DNA from 2 places in the Janthinobacterium sp. GW822-FHT07H10 genome. Region 2 is predicted to be linked to the other one. Evidence: predicted binding sites of a transcription regulator. Region 2 holds the regulator's gene; the other holds the start of a gene.
The links. Region 2 encodes LexA, which represses DNA repair genes until DNA is damaged. Its sites were predicted from a motif close to ACTGTATNNNNATACAGT; they were not measured.

Region 1: AC1RDJ_RS01960 (DNA topoisomerase IV subunit B) is a predicted target of LexA. The motif match lies at 2,718-2,735, and genes of this name have one in related genera.

What each region holds. Positions count from the first base shown of each region.
Region 1 is NZ_JBXAKS010000001.1:432,863-437,107, forward strand. Features, by position in the region: gene AC1RDJ_RS01955 (molecular chaperone HscC) at 1-640, opposite strand, end outside; gene AC1RDJ_RS01960 (DNA topoisomerase IV subunit B) at 641-2,638, opposite strand; gene kdpF (K(+)-transporting ATPase subunit F) at 3,102-3,191, shown strand; gene kdpA (potassium-transporting ATPase subunit KdpA) at 3,191-4,245, shown strand, end outside.
Region 2 is NZ_JBXAKS010000008.1:192,402-196,646, forward strand. Features, by position in the region: gene purF (amidophosphoribosyltransferase) at 1-9, shown strand, start outside; gene AC1RDJ_RS19065 (cystathionine gamma-synthase family protein) at 79-1,320, shown strand; gene lexA (transcriptional repressor LexA) at 1,406-2,041, opposite strand; gene AC1RDJ_RS19075 (zinc dependent phospholipase C family protein) at 2,292-4,245, shown strand, end outside.

The DNA of each region.
Region 1 (4,245 bases), on a different contig from region 2:
TGCCCTCCAAAAAGGCGTCGACCAGCACGCTGACGAAGTCTTCGCCGCCGAGGAAATTGTCGCCGGCCGAGGCGCGCACTTCCATCACGCCTTCAAACAGTTCCAGGATCGACACGTCGAAGGTGCCGCCGCCCAGGTCGAAGACGAGGAATTTGCTTTCCTGTTCCTTGTCGCGGATGCCGTAGGCCAGCGCGGCGGCCGTCGGTTCATTCAGCAGCCGCTCCACGCGCAGGCCTGCCAGCTGGCCGGCGATGCGCGTGGCCTTGCGCTGCGCATCGCTGAAATACGCGGGCACGGTGATGATGGCTTCCTCGACCTTGTGGCCGAGGAATGCCTCGGCATCTTCCTTCAGCGCGCGCAGCACCATCGACGACAGCTCTTCCGGACGGAAGTGCTGCGTGCCGAGGGTGATCTTTTTTTCGCTGCCCATGTAGCGCTTGAAGACGGCCGCCGTCAGCTGCGGGTGCGTCTGCAGGCGCTCGCGCGCGGCGCGCCCCACCAGCACGGTGCCATCGTCGTCGATGCTGACGCACGACGGCGTCAGGTGGTCGCCCAGCGCATTCGGAATGATGGATGCCTTGCCGTCGCGCCAGATGGCGACCAGGCTGTTGGTGGTGCCGAGGTCGATACCGATGATCATTTAGATATCCGCCTCCGCCTCATTGCCGTGTTCCTCGATCCAGGCGCGGCGGCCTGCCGCCTCGCCTTTGCCCATCAGCATGTTGAAGCGGGCGGCCGAGGCCATGTGGTCGATTTCGCCCAGGGTCACGGGCAGCAGGCGGCGCGTGTCCGGGTTCATCGTCGTTTCCCACAGCTGCTCGGCGTTCATCTCGCCCAGGCCCTTGAAGCGCGAGATCGACCAGGCGCCCTGTTTCACGCCTTCCTTGCGCAGCTTGTCCTCGATGGCGAGCAGTTCGCCATCGTCGAGCGCGTAGATTTTCTGGATCGGCTTCTTGCCGCGCGCGGGTGCGTCCACGCGGTACAGCGGCGGACGGGCGATGCAGATATGGCCCTTGTTGATCAGGGCGGGGAAGTGCTTGAAGAACAGGGTCAGCAGCAATACCTGGATGTGCGAGCCGTCCACGTCCGCGTCGGAGAGGATGCAGATCTTGCCGTAGCGCAGACCGGACAGGTCCGGGGAATCGCCCACGGTGTGCGGGTCGACGCCGATGGCGACTGCGATGTCGTGGATCTCGTTGTTGGCGAACAGGCGGTCGCGGTCCGTCTCCCACGAGTTCAGCACCTTGCCGCGCAGGGGCAGGATGGCCTGGAATTCCTTGTCGCGGCCCATCTTGGCCGAACCGCCCGCCGAGTCGCCCTCGACGAGGAACAGTTCATTGCGCGTGATGTCCGACGATTCGCAGTCGGTCAGCTTGCCCGGCAATACGGCCACGCCCGAGGATTTTTTCTTTTCCACTTTTTGCAGCGAGCGCTGGCGCGACTGCGCCTGCTTGATCACCAATTCCGCCAGCTTCTTGCCGTAGTCGACGTGCTGGTTCAGCCACAGTTCCAGCGGCGGCTTGGTGAAGGTCGAGACGAGGCGCACGGCGTCGCGCGAGTTCAGGCGTTCCTTGATCTGGCCCTGGAATTGCGGGTCCAGCACCTTCGCCGACAGCACGAAGGAAGCGCGCGCGAATACGTCTTCGGGCAGCAGCTTCACGCCTTTCGGCAGCAGCGAATGCATCTCGACGAAGTTCTTCACGGCGCCGAACAGGCCGTCGCGCAAGCCCGATTCGTGCGTGCCGCCATTCGAGGTGGGAATCAGGTTGACATACGACTCGCGCACGATGGCACCTTCTTCCGTCCACGCCACGACCCAGGCCGCGCCTTCGCCTTCGGCAAAGCCTTCCGAGTCCGGACCCGCGTATTGCGCGCCCTCGAACAGGGGTATCAGGGTTTCGCCATTCGACACCTGCGCCAGCGATTCGGTCAGGTAGCCGCGCAAGCCTTCCGCGTACAGCCAGGTTTGCGTGTCGCCAGTCTTGGCGTTGGTCAGCGTGACCGTCACGCCCGGCAGCAGCACGGCTTTCGAGCGCAGCAGGCGTTGCAGCTCGGTTTGCGAGATGTTGGGCGAGTCAAAATACTTTGCATCGGGCCAGGCCGTCACGCGCGTGCCCGACTTCTTGCCGTCGCGCGGGGCGGGACGCGAATTCAATGGCTCGATCACGTCGCCGTTGGCAAACACCATGTGATGCAGGCCGTTGCCGTCGCTTTCCTTGCGCCAGACGGTGATTTCCAGGCGCGTCGACAGCGCATTGGTGACGGATACGCCGACGCCGTGCAGGCCGCCCGAAAACGCGTAGGCGCCGCCCGAGCCCTTGTCGAACTTGCCGCCCGCGTGCAGCCGCGTAAACACGATTTCCACCGTCGGCACGCCTTCTTCCGGATGCAGGCCGACGGGAATGCCGCGGCCATTGTCTTCGACGGTGATGCTGCCATCGGTGTTTTGCGTGACGGCGATATGCGTGCAGTGACCGCCCAGCGCCTCGTCGGAGGCATTGTCGATCACTTCCTGAATGATGTGCAGCGGATTTTCAGTGCGGGTGTACATCCCCGGGCGCTGCTTGACGGGTTCCAGTCCTTTCAGGACACGGATGGATGATTCGCTGTAGTCGGATGCTGGTTTTTTAGTGGCCATACGTGTTCAAGCTAAGTAAAGACATTGGTTGGAACGCCAGGCCGGGGCACTGCGCGGCGCAGTGACAGCGGCGGCGATAACTGTATGAATATACAGTATATCCCGTCCAGCGTCACTGGGGGAGGGCAGTGCGGCAGGCTAGGCGTCCTTGTGCGGACGCTCGCGCATTCTATCTTGATCGGCGAGCAATAGCGCTACTCCAAGGCAACAAGAGTGCGCCACAGCCGTGGTTTTGCGCCAATTGTGGCGGATTTTATGCGGTAAAGCCCCCGTTTTTACATCTTGTTTACAGCTGCCCGCCCAGTCTTTACGAATTTTTTAGACCCATTTGGCTAATCTGCTCACTATCAAAACAAACCTGAATGAGGGTGGGAATGGATATCGTGTATCTCGGCTTGATTGCCGTGTTTTTCGTCGTGGTGGCCGGCTTTGCCGTCGCCTGCGACAAATTAGGGAGCGTGAAATGAACGCGTTCTATGTGCTGGGCGCCTTCGTGTCGGCCGGCTTGCTCGTGTACCTGCTGGTGGCGCTGCTGAAGGCGGAGGAACTGTGATGACGACCCAATCAACACTATTACTGCTCGCTTTCCTCGTCGTGCTGCTGGCGGCCGCCTATCCGCTGGGATCGTACATGGCCAGGGTGGCCGGCGACGCGCCGCTGCGCGGCCTGGGCTGGCTGCAAAAGCTGGAAAACCTGCTATACCGCTGGTCCGGCCTGCCCGCCGACAAGGCCATGGGCTGGAAAAGCTATGCCATCGCCCTGATCGTTTTCAATACCGTGGGCGCCGTGTTTGTGTATGGCCTGCAGCGCCTGCAGGGCTTTTTACCGCTGAATCCCCAGGGACTGGGCGCCGTCAGCCCGGATTCCTCGTTCAATACCACCGTCAGCTTTGTCGCCAATACCAACTGGCAGGGCTACGGCGGCGAACAGACCATGAGCTACCTGACCCAGATGCTGGGCCTGGCCTGCCAGAACTTCTTCTCGGCCGCCACGGGCATCGCCGTGATCTTTGCGCTGGTGCGTGGCTTCGCCTCGCGCTCGGGCAAGTCGATCGGCAATTTCTGGGTCGACCTGGTGCGCTCGACCCTGTACATCCTGCTGCCGCTCTCCTTGGCCCTGTCCGTCGTCTTCATGGGCGAAGGCATGATCCAGAATTTTTCCCCGTACAAGGAAGTGACCCTGCTCGACCAGGTGGCGTATGAGACGCCGAAAATGGCGGCCGACGGCCAGCCCGTGCTGGATGCGGCCGGCAAGCCCGTGATGGAAGCGCAAGTGGCAAAAACGCAGACGATCGCCATGGGCCCCGTCGCGTCGCAAGAGTCGATCAAGCTGCTGGGCACGAATGGCGGCGGCTTCTTCAATGCCAATTCCTCGCATCCGTATGAAAACCCCACCGTGCTGTCGAACTTCCTGCAGATGCTGGCCATCTTCCTGATTCCCGCCGGCCTGTGCTTCACCTTTGGCCGCATGGTGGGCGACATGCGCCAGGGCTGGGCCGTACTGGCCGCCATGACCGTCATCTTCGTCGTCATGACGGCCGGCGTGATGAGCGCCGAGCAGCAAGCCAATCCCGCCCTGCAGGCGCTGGGCGTGGACCAGCAGGCCAG
Region 2 (4,245 bases):
GAAGCATAATCGTCCAGCCCGGCCTGCGCCGGGCTTTTTTTTGTCTGACTTTTTCACTGCCTTGCGCACCACCCGACCATGAGCGACAACAAGACTTACGGCTTTACCACCACCATCCTGCATAACGACCGTCGCAAGGGCATCGAACACGGTTCGCTGCACAAGCCCGTGCACACGTCCGTCGCGTTCGGCTACGGCGATGCGCGCCAGCTCGCTTCCGTGTTCCAGGGCAAGGAGCCCGGCTTCCGCTACGGCCGCCAGGGCAATCCGACCGTTTCCGCGCTGGAAGACAAGGTCAACAAGATGGAAGACGGCGTGGCCACGCTGTGCTTCGCCACCGGCATGGGCGCCATCGGCGCCGTCGTGCAGGCGCTGCTGCGCGCGGGCGACCACGTCGTGTCGTCGGCTTTTCTATTCGGCAACACCAACAGCCTGTGGCAGACGGTGACGGGGCAGGGCATGGCCGTGTCGTTCGTCGACGCCACCGATGTGGCCAACGTGGCGGCCGCCATCACGCCGGCCACGCGCATCGTGTTTGTCGAAACCATCGCCAATCCGCGCACGCAGATCGCCGACCTGGCGAAGATCGGCGAGTTGTGCCGCGAAAAAGGCATCCTGTATATCGTCGACAACACCATGACGACGCCGTATTTGTTCCGCCCGAAAGCCGTGGGCGCGGGCCTGGTGGTCAATGCGCTGACCAAGTCCATCGGCGGCCACGGCAATGCACTGGGCGGCAGCTTGACGGACACGGGCGTGTTCGACTGGACGCAATATCCGAACATCTTTGACAATTATAAAAAGGCGGCGCCGGCCCAGTGGGGCATCGCGCAAATCCGCGCCAAGGCCTTGCGCGACTTCGGCGCCTCGCTGGGACCGGAAGCGGCGCACCATATCGCCGTCGGCGCGGAAACCATGGCCCTGCGCATGGACCGTACCTGCTCCAACGCCCTGGCGCTGGCGACCATGCTGCAGGCGGATCCACGCGTGGCTGCCGTGCATTATCCGGGCTTGGCCTCGCATCCGCAGCACGCGCTGGCAACGGACTTGTTCCGCAGCTATGGCTCCCTGTTCAGCTTTGAGTTGAAAGACGGCATCGACTGCTTCGATTTCCTCAATCGCCTGAACCTGGCTATCCCGGCCAGCAACCTCGGTGACACGCGCACCCTCGTCATTCCCGTTGCCCACACGATCTTTTACGAGATGGGCGCCGAGCGCCGCGCCAGCATGGGCATCGCCGAATCGCTGATCCGCGTCTCCGTCGGCATCGAGGACGAGGCGGACCTGCTCGAGGATTTCCGTAATGCGCTGGAGGCATAAAACGCCCGGGCGATAAAAAAGGGCCGCAACAGCATGACTGTTGCGGCCCTTTTTGCGTTTTACGTGCGACAGCTGCCAGGAAAAATCAATGCCAGCTGCGCATCAAGCCAACTGCCAGCCCTTCCAGGGCGAATTCGTCTTCCGGCGACACGGTAATGACCTTGAAATCGGGGTTTTCCGGCAGCAGTTCGATGACGGAGCCCGTCTTCTTGTAGCGCTTGACGGTGACTTCGTCGCCGATGCGGGCGACGACGATCTGGCCATTCTTGGCGCTGTCGACCTTCTTGACTGCCAACAAGTCGCCATCCATGATGCCGGCGTCGCGCATGGACCAGCCGCGCACCTTCAGCAGGAAGTCGGGCTTGGCCGAGAACAGGGCAGGGTCGACGTTGTAGCTCGCTTCCAGGTTTTCCTGTGCCAGGATGGGCGAACCGGCCGCCACGCGGCCGATCAGCGGTAGCGACATCAGCAGCGCTGCCGGCACCTTCGATGGCAGCGTTTCGGCCGCCGCGCCGATCAGGCGGATGCCGCGCGACGTGCCTGGCGAAATCTCGATCGCGCCCTTGCGGGCCAGGGCCTGCAAATGCTCTTCGGCCGCATTGGCCGATTTAAAACCCAATTCATTGGCAATCTCGGCGCGGGTGGGAGGAAAGCCCGTATTTTCAATCGCGTCCTTGATCAGGTTCAGGATTTGTTCTTGTCGTGCTGTCAGCTTGATCATGAGCGGTGGGTGCATACTAAAATGCTGTCTATATGAACAGTCTGTATTTTTGTACAGTATCGCCGACTATGCAAGCCCAATTTCACCATTTCGCAAAATAATTCAACGATCGGCTTGTTCCTGGCGCGATCACTTCAATTTATTGCCAATTTGCAATTTTCTCTGCTAGTATGCGCATGATATTTTTTTGGCAATGTGGCATCCGGGCCATGTGTGCCTCTCTTCATCCGTAAAACTATAAAAGGATTCCATGATCGACCGATGTGGTAAGCGTTTCACCTTGCTGGCTGGCTTGCTGGGCATCTTGTTTGCCGGGAATGCGTGCGCCTTTACCCTGGGCACGCATGTCTGGGTGGGGCAGCAGGTCATCAACGATCTGGCGGACGATGGCAAGATCACTATTGTATTGCAGGGAAAGCCCGTCACCCTCGAAGTGCCCGCGCATGTGCGCAGCGCCATCCTGGCGAACCAGACGGAGTTCTTGCTGGGGAATATAGGTCCCGACTCGGCGCCGGACATTCTCGTCGGGCAAACCATCGTCCATCCCGGCATCGAAGACGGCTGGAAGACCAACGACTGGCTGCGCTTCCTGCTCAACAGCGCCAGGGGCAACGCCGCGGGCACGGCATACGCCTATGGCTACCTGGGGCATGCCTCGGCCGACATGTTCGCCCATACGTATGTCAATCAGTATGCGGGAGACATCTTTGACCTGGCCGATGAAACGCTGGTGGAGCAGCGGCATATTGCGCTCGAGGGCTTTATCGGGAGGCTGACGCCGCCGTTGCGCGACCACACGGGCAGGCAGCTTGGCGCCGTGCGCGCCTTGATCAAGCCCAGCGATGCATTCGGCACGTTTGTGCGCGACACGCTGGTGCTCAACGATACGGTGCAGGAGCAATACAGCCGCGGCAAGTATGGACGGCATTTGGCGGCCTACCATGCCTACCGCAAATCCATCGACGCGATGGTGGTCAATCCTGCTTGGAACCAGCTCGACGTCGCGGTCGTGCGGCTGTTTGCGTCGAACTGGGGCGTGGCGCTGTCGTCGAACGACGCGCAAAAGATCATCGACAAGGCCAATGTCATCATCCCCAAGGTACAGGCGGGCGAGGACCGCATCCAGTCCCTGGCAAACGATCTGGTCAATGCCACGCAGCATCTTGACGATGCCCTGTTCAGCGGCGTGAAGAAGGCCACGCAGACCGTGTTCAGTGTCGAGCAGGAGATACTCCAGCTGCACCTGCAGATTTCCAGCAAGGAAAGCGAGTTGCGCCGCAAGGCAAGTTGCCCGAAAAAATGGCAGGATCCGTTCGGCTATCATGCATGTCAAAAGGCAAACGATGTGATCGACTCCATCAATGGCTCGGTCAATGCGGCCCTGGGCTCGCTCAATGGCAAGCTGGCGGCCAAGCGGCAGCAGCTGTTGCAGGCCAGCATCGCCGTGCGCGATGCTGCGGTGGCATCGCAAAAGCTGGTGCAGATCGTCAGCAATGCCGCCATTGATTTCAGCCAGCGCATGGGGCAGAACACGTCGCCGATCAAGGGGCCGCTGATGGGCTGGCGCAATGATGTCGATGTTGCCATGCGCGAATATGTGAAGGCGACGAGCCAGTCATTGCTCAATTCCACGGACCGGGCGGCCAGCGCGACCGAGCCGTTGTCGCGCTGGTTCGATTGCTATCACATGAGTATTCTCGGTGTGGCGCAGGAGCTGTCCGGGTGCGAGCTGCGCGACGGCGCCAGGAATGTGGTCTGGGCGGTGGACCGGGCGCTCAAGCTGGCCGAGGACCTGGCGTTTGCCGGGGACCTGCTCGGCTTGCCGACGCCTTCCGAGATCCGCGCCTGGCGCGACGAGCAGATTGCCAGCGCCAAGGACCGCCTGGTGGCGGAAATCTTCGACCGCCTGCTGCCGCGCGAATTGCAGGATATCCTGGCGCTGTTCAGCAAGGACATGGACGATGCCGCCCTGAACGACTATTTCAGCCGCCCCGAGCGCCATAATGACAAGAATCTGCTGATGATTCCCGACCTTGCCGCGCGCGTGCGCGCCGAGATGCGCGTGACGGACGGCGCCTTCGATCCGCAGCGATATGCGGTGGCCTATAACGCCGTCGTGCTGGCCAAGCTGTCGCTGCTCGATACGGCGGGTTTGGTGGCGTTGGGGCAACTCGCTGGGGCGGCGCCGGAAGCGGGGCGCTCCG